DNA from 3 places in the Microbacterium sp. ARD32 genome. Region 1 is predicted to be linked to each of the others. Evidence: predicted binding sites of a transcription regulator. Region 1 holds the regulator's gene; each other region holds the start of a gene.
What was found. Region 1 encodes LexA, which represses DNA repair genes until DNA is damaged. Its sites were predicted from a motif close to TCGAACANNTGTTCGA; they were not measured.
Positions count from the first base shown of each region.

Region 2: a site for LexA is predicted at 1,399-1,414, ahead of Q9R19_RS06100 (DUF222 domain-containing protein). Genes of this name have one in related genera too.
Region 3: a site for LexA is predicted at 988-1,003, ahead of recA (recombinase RecA). Genes of this name have one in related genera too.

Region 1 is NZ_JAUZVD010000004.1:35,310-38,539, forward strand. Features, by position in the region: gene Q9R19_RS13325 (histidinol-phosphate transaminase) at 1-276, opposite strand, end outside; gene Q9R19_RS13330 (LysM peptidoglycan-binding domain-containing protein) at 348-734, opposite strand; gene lexA (transcriptional repressor LexA) at 1,038-1,724, shown strand; gene metE (5-methyltetrahydropteroyltriglutamate--homocysteine S-methyltransferase) at 1,818-3,230, opposite strand, start outside.
Region 2 is NZ_JAUZVD010000001.1:1,288,282-1,291,511, reverse strand. Features, by position in the region: gene Q9R19_RS06105 (acyl-CoA thioester hydrolase/BAAT C-terminal domain-containing protein) at 1-54, shown strand, start outside; gene Q9R19_RS06100 (DUF222 domain-containing protein) at 144-1,388, opposite strand; gene efp (elongation factor P) at 1,589-2,152, shown strand; gene nusB (transcription antitermination factor NusB) at 2,154-2,564, shown strand; gene Q9R19_RS06085 (DUF4349 domain-containing protein) at 2,605-3,230, opposite strand, start outside.
Region 3 is NZ_JAUZVD010000001.1:1,048,406-1,051,635, forward strand. Features, by position in the region: gene Q9R19_RS04855 (CinA family protein) at 1-192, shown strand, start outside; gene Q9R19_RS04860 (helix-turn-helix transcriptional regulator) at 370-678, shown strand; gene Q9R19_RS04865 (DUF3046 domain-containing protein) at 695-916, shown strand; gene recA (recombinase RecA) at 1,202-2,251, shown strand; gene Q9R19_RS04875 (regulatory protein RecX) at 2,309-3,037, shown strand; gene miaB (tRNA (N6-isopentenyl adenosine(37)-C2)-methylthiotransferase MiaB) at 3,126-3,230, shown strand, end outside.

The DNA of each region.
Region 1 (3,230 bases):
GCCGGCCCAGATCTGCTCCGCGCGGAGGTTGTGACCCAGGTAGGTCGCGAACGCCTCCCTCAGCTCGGTGAACTCGCGGTCGGGGTAGCGGTTGACGTCGCTCAGGGCGATGGCCACGTCGTCGAGGATGTCTGCGACGACCGCTTCGGGAACGGCATGCGTGTTCTCGTTGACGTTCAACGCCACCGGCAGCGGCACCTGAGGAGCACCGTACGGCGTGAGTCCGCGAAGATCGTCGCGGAGGGGCAGCTCGTCGAGAGAGGTCACTCTTCCCATGGTAGAGCGCGCAACGGCGGACTCACTCCGAAGTGACGCATCCCCCGTGGGCCGCTGTGCCTGTCGAAGCGTCAGTGCTCGTACTGCGCGGGGATGGCGATCTCGGCGCCGGCCTGGATCGCGCCCGTGCCGAGGTTGTTCAGCCGCATGATGTCGTCGATCACCTCGCGGGGGTCGATCCCGGGAGCCACCTCTGCCGCGATCGACCACAGCGTGTCACCCGGCAGCACCGTGACGCTCTCGAACGCGACTGGGGCGCTCTCCTCACCGGAGGCGAGTGCCGAGCCGCCGGCCAGGACCGAGAACGCGATGCCGGCGATCAGCGGAGCCGCAGCGAATCCCGCGAGCACACGACGCCCTCTCGCCGTCAGGCGCAGCCTGGTGCGGTGCGTCACACGGGACGACGCGCCGCCGGAGGCGCGAAGGATCGCGGGGCTCTGGATGCTGATCGTGCTCATGTGCGGCTCCTCTGTCTCTGCCCGCCTCGCGGCGGAAGCGTTCCAGCTTTCGCATCCGGCATCCGGCCGGGGATGCCGGATGCGAAGCTGTGTTCCGAATGTATCTTCGATATCGAACATCTGTCAAGCGTTCTTCGAAATCCGATCGGGAATCCGCCCGACACGCTCGAACGGATCTTCCGATCTCGGCCGTTTCTCGGATACGGTTTCGATATGGACAGCACACCACTGGCCACCGACATTCGAAGCGGACGACCGCACTGACGCGGATTCCGCACGACCCGCACGCACGAAGGAGCACCGATGAGCGAGACCCCCGCCCCCGCAGCCGAGGCGCCGCGCACGCGTCGGCGCAAGAGCCTGAGCGCGAAGCAGCTGGCCATCCTCGAGGTGATCCAGACCTCGATCGCCCGGCACGGCTATCCGCCGAGCATGCGCGAGATCGGCGATGCCGTCGGACTCAAGTCGCTCTCCAGCGTGACCCACCAGCTGGGCCAGCTCGAGCTGAGCGGCTACCTGCGCCGCGACCCGGGGAAGACCCGCGCGATGGAGGTGCTGATCGACCTGCCCGGCACGAGCGCCGAGAACCCGGCCGATGCCGCGCCGGCCGTCGGCGATGCGGCGCTGGTGCCGCTGGTCGGACAGATCGCGGCGGGCGTGCCGATCACCGCCGATCAGCAGGTGGAGGAGATATTCCCGCTCCCCCGCCAGCTGGTCGGCAAGGGCGATCTGTTCATGCTGAAGGTCAGCGGCGAGTCGATGATCGATGCCGCGATCTGCGACGGCGACTGGGTGGTCGTGCGCACGCAGAACAACGCCGAGAACGGCGAGATCGTCGCCGCGATGATCGACGGGGAGGCCACCGTGAAGACCTTCCGCCGCCGCGACGGCCACACCTGGCTGCTCCCCCGCAACTCCGCCTTCGAGCCGATCCTCGGCGACGAGGCCGTGGTGCTCGGCAAGGTCGTGGCGGTGCTGCGCGCCGTCTGATCCGCCGAAACCCCTCCTGATTGCCGAAACCCCTCCTGAATCGCGTGATTCAGGAGGGGTTTCGACGGTGCGGAGGGGTCTCGGCGAGAGAGCTCAGGCGGGGACGTTCACGTCCTCGCGCACGCGGCGCGTCGCCTCCACGATGTTGCGCAGCGACGCGACCGTCTCGTCGTAGCCGCGGGTCTTCAGTCCGCAGTCCGGGTTGACCCACAGCTGCCGCAGCGGCAGTTCGTCCACCGCGCGCCGCAGCAGCGCCTCGACCTCTGCCACGCTCGGCACGCGCGGCGAGTGGATGTCGTAGACGCCGGGTCCGATGCCGTGGTCGAAGCCCTGCGCGGCGATGTCGGCGACGACCTCCATGCGGCTGCGGGCCGCTTCGATGGAGGTGACGTCGGCGTCCAGCGCCCGGATCGCATCGATCACGACGCCGAACTCCGAGTAGCAGAGGTGGGTGTGGATCTGGGTGGCCGCCGCCGCCCCGCCCGTGGCCAGGCGGAACGAGTTGACCGACCAGTCCAGGTACGCCGCCTGGTCCGCCCGCTTCAGCGGCAGCAGCTCGCGCAGCGCCGGCTCGTCGACCTGGATGATGGCGATGCCCGCCGCCTCGAGATCGGCGATCTCATCGCGCAGCGCGAGCGCGACCTGATCGGCCGTCTCGCCCAGGGGTTGGTCGTCGCGGACGAACGACCAGGCCAGGATCGTGACGGGACCGGTGAGCATGCCCTTGACGTGCTTGGCGCTGAGCGACTGCGCGTACGCGGCCCAGGAGACCGTGATCGGCGCGGGGCGCGACACGTCGCCCCACAGGATCGAGGGACGCGTGGCGCGCGAGCCGTACGACTGCACCCAGCCGTTCTCGGTGACGGCGAATCCGTCCAGGTGCTCGGCGAAGTACTGCACCATGTCGTTCCGCTCGGCCTCGCCGTGCACCAGCACGTCGAGCCCCAGATCCTCCTGCAGCGCGACGACGCGGTCGATCTCGGCGCGCAGGAAGGCCTCGTAGTCGTCCTGCGGCACCTCGCCGCGGCTGAACTGCGCACGGGCGCGGCGGATGTCGGCGGTCTGCGGGAACGATCCGATCGTGGTCAGCGGCAGCGCCGGAAGATCCAGCGCGAGCTGCGCGGCCTCGCGGTCGGCGTACGGAACGCGCGAGAAGTCGGTCGTGTCCAGCACCCGGTCCCGCACCGCCCCGTCCCGCACACCAGGGGCGTCATGACGGTCTGCGAGCGCCGCGGTCGCGGCATCCAGCTCCGCCGCGATCGCCGCGCGCCCCTCCGCCAGACCTCGGGCGAGCGTCACGACCTGCTCCACCTTCTGATCGGCGAAGGCCAGCCACGACACCAGGCGCGCGTCGAGCCGGGACTCGTCCTGCACGTCGTGCGGCACGTGCAGGAGCGATGTGGAGGTGGAGGCCGAGACGTGCTCGGCGCCCAGCGCGCGCAGCCGCTCGAGCTTGTCGAAGGCGGCGGCCAGGTCGCCGCGCCAGATGTTGTGACCGTCGATCAC
Region 2 (3,230 bases), on a different contig from region 1:
CTCGGCGCGCGCGCATGGCCGGAGATCCGCCGGATGCTGCAGGCAGCTCGTTGAGGGTGCTTCGGCAGACGCAGCAGTCCAGCCCCTTGAACTGCGGTGTCGGCGCGCAGTCGTTGGGTCGCTGAGCCTGTCGAAGCGTCGAGTCAGAACGGCGGAGGGGCGGTGCTCTCGAAGCCGGTAGGGGAGACGACCTGAACCGATCTGCCGGGTCTGGTCCGATACCGGATCCGGGTGCGATGTCGGAGCTTGTGATCGCGCGGGCAGAGCGGACGCAACTGCCGGATGTCGGTCGTGCCGCCCTGCGACCAGGGTCGATCGTGATCGAGATCGGCATCGACCGCGAGGCGCATGCACCCGTCACGAGAGCAGGTGCCGTGCTGAAGGACCAGCCAGTCGCGTTGCGCCGCGGTAGGCCGGTAGGTGCGGCGGTCCATGTCGACGATCACGCCCTTGACCGGGTCGGTGATCACCCGGTGGAACCCGCGGGCGTCGAGGAACAGCTGCTTGGCGGTGATCGCATCCAGCGTGTCGCCACCGACGATGGTCGCCTGCTCCACCGGAACGGGATCGCCGGCAAGCAACTGCACGGGAACTGTGACGAACACCTTGGTCTTCACCGCGGTGGCAGTGCCGACACCGCGCAGCCAGGCGCTGAAGAGGTCTGCGCGGATCTGATCCCGGGTGCGTTCCTCCCGCTCGTCCTTCTGGGTGTGCTTGGCTGTGGCAGTCAGGCGTCGCATCGCCGCGACCGCTTCGTGAGTGGGGAGCAATGCGGTGATCCACGACATGCCGTCACCGGCGGAAGCACGGATGACCTTCCGATCGGCCATGGCTCGGGTGTGACGACGAGCCGCGGAATCACCGGTGATCCGGTCGACGAGCTTCTTCGCCTTATGGCGCAGCTGTGCCACTGAGCAGTCGATCACCCAGTCCTGCGCGGACCGGTCCAGCAGTGCAAGCGCCTCGGCCTCGGCATCCAGAACCTCCTGCGGTGCACCCATCGGGGCGGCGAGCGGGCCGGATGCGGCGACCACGACGCTCACGCTGTACATCGACGCGAACCCGTCCCTGGCGCGCTGCCACAGCAGCGGCAGGTCTCGACGCGCGGTCTCGGTGGCCGAGCACAGCTCCCGCACTCGCTCCTGCGACAGGCGCAGTCGCAGCGAGAGCTCGAGCATCACCGCGCGCTCCGCCATCTCGGCATCCGCGTCGATCGTGTAGATCTCGGGATGGCGGCGGGTGAACTCCACGGCATCGGCGAGCCGCTCGGCCTGTCTGGCCGCATACCGATTCGTGTCCACCTCGGAGCACCTCACATCATCGAGAAGCGCGCCCAGCGCTTCGCCCGCGGACTGCGGTGCGAAGCCGGTGCGCTCATCGATGGCCATGATTCCAGTATAGAACAGATGTTCGAACAGGGCAAGGCTCGCACAGGTATTACCGCGACCCTTCGACAGGCGCAGCAGCCGGGGTTCGACAGGTTCGCGGGTGGGCTCCGCGGCATCCGATAGAATCGACTCTCGGTCACTTCTCTGCGCGCATCCGCGCTCGACCATTGAACCTTCGAAACGAACGGACTCGCACCCGCATGGCATCCACTGCAGACATCAGGAACGGCGTCGTCATCAAGATCGACGGACAGCTCTGGAGCGTCGTGGAGTTCCAGCACGTCAAGCCCGGCAAGGGCGGCGCGTTCGTGCGCACCAAGCTGAAGAACGTCGTCTCGGGCAAGACCGTCGACAAGACCTACAACGCCGGCACCAAGATCGAGATCGAGAACGTCGACCGGCGTGACTTCCAGTACCTGTACACCGACGGCGACAGCTTCGTGTTCATGGACCAGGAGGACTACGACCAGATCAACGTCCCGGCCGCCACCGTCGGCGACGCCGCACACTTCATGCTCGAGAACCAGCAGGTGCAGATCGCGCTGAACAACGGCAACCCGCTCTACGTCGAGCTCCCGGCATCCGTCGTGCTCGAGGTCACCTACACCGAGCCGGGCCTCCAGGGCGACCGCTCGTCGGCCGGCACCAAGCCCGCCAAGCTCGAGACGGGTTACGAGATCCAGGTACCGCTGTTCCTCGAGCAGGGCACCAAGGTCAAGGTCGACACCCGCACGGGCGACTACCTCGGCCGCGTGAACGACTGAGTTGAGCGCACGCACCAAGGCGCGCAAGCGCGCCCTCGACATCCTCTTCTCCGCCGACGTGCGCGGGGAGGAGCTATCGGTCGCCCTGGCCGCCGCTGCCGCCAGAGCGGCCAGCGAGCCGGCACGGCAGAGCTCGTGGCTGTACGCACGCGAGATCGTCGACGGCATCGTCGATCACCGTGACGAGGTCGACGAGCAGATCACGACGCACAGTCGCGACTGGAAGATCGAGCGGATGCCCGCAGTCGATCGCGCCCTGCTCCGCATCGGCACCTGGGAGATCCTCTTCAACGACGAGGTGCCCACGGCCGTCGCGATCGATGAGGCGGTGGAGCTGGCCAAGGAGCTCTCCACCGAGGACTCCGGCGCCTTCGTGCACGGCGTGCTCGCCAGGATCGACCGCGCGCGCTGAGAGCGTGCTCACTGAGGGCGTGCTCTGAGCGCAACCGCGCTCACTCGGGCTTCGACGCCGGCGGAGTGGCGGCAGGAGCCGCCGTCGCCGGAGGTGCCGCGGCAGGAGCCGCCGCCGGCGGCGGGCCGGGGTCTCCCGGCTGGCTCGTACGTCGTGCCCGGCGCACCAGCCACAGCACCACCACGACGATCAGACCGATCAGCGCCAGCCACGGCAGCATCAGCCCGAGCGCGATCATCGCGCCCGTCCAGAAGGCGACGAAGCCGCTCCACCCCGCGCCGATCGCCTCGGGCAGGCTGCGAGGGGCGCTGCTGACGGGAACGTACTCGGCCTCGAACACCGCGGTGATGGTCGCCATGGCTACCTGGTCCTTCAGGTCCCGCTGCTCCGCCTCCAGGCTCTCGAGCTGGCTCTGCCGATCGGAGATCTCCTTCTCCAGCTCGATCAGGTCGGACGTCTTCTCGGCGCGGCTCAGCCACTCGTTGTAGCGTGAGAGCGACGTGCTCAGTGACGAGATCCGGGCCTCCAGGTCGCGCTGGGCGGCGGCGACCGGTGTGCTCTGCAGGGATGATTCCCTCAGCTCACCCAGCTGCCGCACCGCATCGAGCGTGCGATCCAGGGAATCGGACGGGATGCGCAGCACGAGCTCCGCCCGCGCGGACTGCC
Region 3 (3,230 bases), on a different contig from region 1:
GGGATCGCCACCACGGGCATCGCGGGACCCGACTCGCCGGACGGGCAGCCCGTGGGCACCGTTCATGTCGCGGTGGCGACGCCCGGCGGCGTGCGCGTCGGCTCGTACGTCTTCACCGGATCCCGCGGCGAGATCCGGACGCAGGCGAGGGATGCCGCGATCGGACTCGCGATCGAAGCCGTGCGGGAATAGCGCCGGCGACCGCCCGGTTGTCCTTCACGTGCTCAGCATCCGAGACGCGTCATCGACAGCGAGATCCCTCACAACAGAACCACAGCGAGAAACAGTAGATTCGACCCCGTCCGATCGGGTTAGACTGGCGGTCCGCTCGGGCGAGGCCCCGGGGGGAGCAGCGGAGAGGAGGTTCCGATGATCCTTGTCAGACAGGAGATCGGCGATGTGCTGCGGGACTTCCGCCTGCAGAAGGGGCGCACCCTCCGACAGGTGGCGAGCAAGGCATCCGTCGCACTCGGCTACCTGAGTGAGGTGGAGCGCGGCCAGAAGGAGGCCTCCAGCGAGATCCTCGCCTCCGTGGCCGACGCACTGGACATCCCCATCTCGACCATCATGCGCGAGGTGGGCGACCGGATCTCGGTGCTCGAGGGTCTGGGCGGCTTCCCGGATGTCGTACCGGACGACCTGGTCGCCTCGGTCGAGCCCGAGCTGTCGCTGCGCTGACCGGAGCGCTGCACCGATGAGACGCAGCGAGCTCCTTCGCGCCGTCGACGACGAGTTCGGCGGACGGGCCACGGCGCTGACGCACGACCTGGTGCTCGGTGCGCTCGGACGCACCGCGCTGGAGGCGCTGGATGCCGGCGTGCCGCCGCGCGAGATCTGGCTGGCGCTGTGCGACGAGACCGAAGTGCCCGCTCAGCGTCGCTACGGGGTGGGTCAGCTGGAGCCGCGCCGTCGCTGACGACGCGACGGCCGCATTGCCGGCTCTCGGCGTCGCCGATCGAATCTGCGCGTGCGCGGTACGGCGTGTCATCGAAGATGTGTTCGAGATGCGCGTAGTGTTCTGCACAAGTGGTCCTGATGCGAAATCCATCCACAGAACGTGGCCTTCCCGACCGAATGTCGGTGGCCGCCTCTAGCGTGATGGACGTGGCACCAGCCCACACGCCTTGTCGCAGAGTCGATCCAGCCGGAGAGGCCGCGACAGCCTACAGGCGGCAGCATTCGAGACACTGAGGAGCACGTCATGCCATCCACCGACGACCGCGAGAAGGCCCTGGATTCCGCACTCGCGCACATCGAGCGTCAGTTCGGCAAGGGATCGATCATGCGACTGGGCAGCGACGAGCGCGCCCCCGTCGAGGTCATCTCCACCGGATCGATCGCCCTGGATTCCGCCCTCGGCATCGGAGGACTGCCGCGCGGGCGCATCATCGAGATCTACGGACCCGAGTCCTCCGGTAAGACCACTCTCACGCTGCACGCCATCGCGAACGCACAGCGGGCGGGCGGCATCGCCGCCTTCATCGATGCGGAGCACGCGCTCGACCCCGAGTACGCCCGCAAGCTCGGCGTCGACATCGACCAGCTGCTGGTGTCGCAGCCCGACACCGGTGAGCAGGCGCTCGAGATCGCCGACATGCTGATCCGATCCGGTGCGATCGATCTCGTCGTCATCGACTCCGTCGCGGCCCTCGTGCCCGAGGCCGAGATCAAGGGCGAGATGGGCGATTCGCACGTCGGCCTGCAGGCCCGGCTGATGTCGCAGGCGCTGCGAAAGCTGACCGGTGGCCTGAACCAGACCAAGACCACCGCCATCTTCATCAACCAGCTGCGTGAGAAGATCGGCGTCTTCTTCGGCTCGCCGGAGACCACCGCCGGCGGCAAGGCGCTGAAGTTCTACGCCTCGGTGCGCCTGGACATCCGTCGCATCGAGACCCTCAAGGACGGTACCGACGCAGTGGGAAACCGCACCCGCGTCAAGGTCGTCAAGAACAAGATGGCGCCGCCCTTCAAGCAGGCGGAGTTCGACATCCTGTACGGGGTGGGGATCTCGCGCGAGGGCAGCCTGATCGACTTCGGCGTCGAGCACGGCATCGTCAAGAAGTCCGGCTCGTGGTACACCTACGACGGCGACCAGCTCGGGCAGGGCAAGGAGAACGCGCGCAACTTCCTGATCAAGAACGACGATATCGCCGTCGCGATCGAGACTCAGATCAAGCAGAAGCTGGGCATCGGCGTGCAGGCGGCTCCCGAGGCTCCTGCTGACGAGCTCGCCGAGCGTCGTCCGGCCTGATGCTTCGACGTCGCTCGACAACCGCGTTTCGACGTCGCTCGACAACCGGGGTGAGCCATGTCTGATCACGGGGGCGAGGAGCACCTCGCCCCCGTGATCCCGCTCTTCGGTGCCCGCCGCGATGGGTCGCAGCCGCATCCGCAGCACGACCGTGCGGCGGACGGGCCACCGCGCACGGGCGAGGAGGAGCTGTGGCGCCCCGCACTGGCGGACGGGCCGCGACGCACCTTCCCGGTTCCCGCCGAGGAGGCGGCGAACCCGTCTGACGGGGAGCAAGCGGATGCTGAGGAGGTCGTCCGGCATGCCGAGGAGGTGCTGGTGCGAAGGCTGCGCGGCAAGCAGCTCTCCGTGGCGGAAGCGCGATCGGTGCTGCGCGACAACGACGTCGATCGGGATGCCGCCGAGCAGATCATCGATGAGTTCCAGCACCGCGGCTACCTGGATGACGACACGCTGGCGCGGCTGCTGGTGACCTCCGGCGTGGAACGCAGGGGCCAGGGGCGGGTCGCCCTCTCCCGGGTGCTGTCGCAGCGCGGCATCCCGCGGGAGATCATCGCGGACGCGCTCGCGGAGCTTCCCGACGACGACGCCGAGCGCGCACTCGAGTACGCCCGCGGCAAGGCATCCGGCATGAGCCGCCTGGAGCCGGACACCGCGCTGCGACGTCTGCTCGGACAGCTCGCCCGGCGTGGCTACGGCGGCTCGGTCGCGATGAACGCCGCGCGCACCGCCCTGCGCGAAGCCGGCAGCGGTCCTGGCGGAGTGCGCTTCGTCGACTCGGACTGACGCCGACGCGGTCCGGCGTCCGGTTCGCCGGCCGCCGGTACCGGCGGAGAGCCCCGGCCCGGGCGACGGATCGTAGAATGGCAGGATCATGTCTCTTCTCTCCTCCGAACCGACGATGATCGCGCCCTCCGCAGCGGCGATCGATGCCGACGGACGTCGACGCTCCTACGAGGTGCGCACCTTCGGCTGCCAG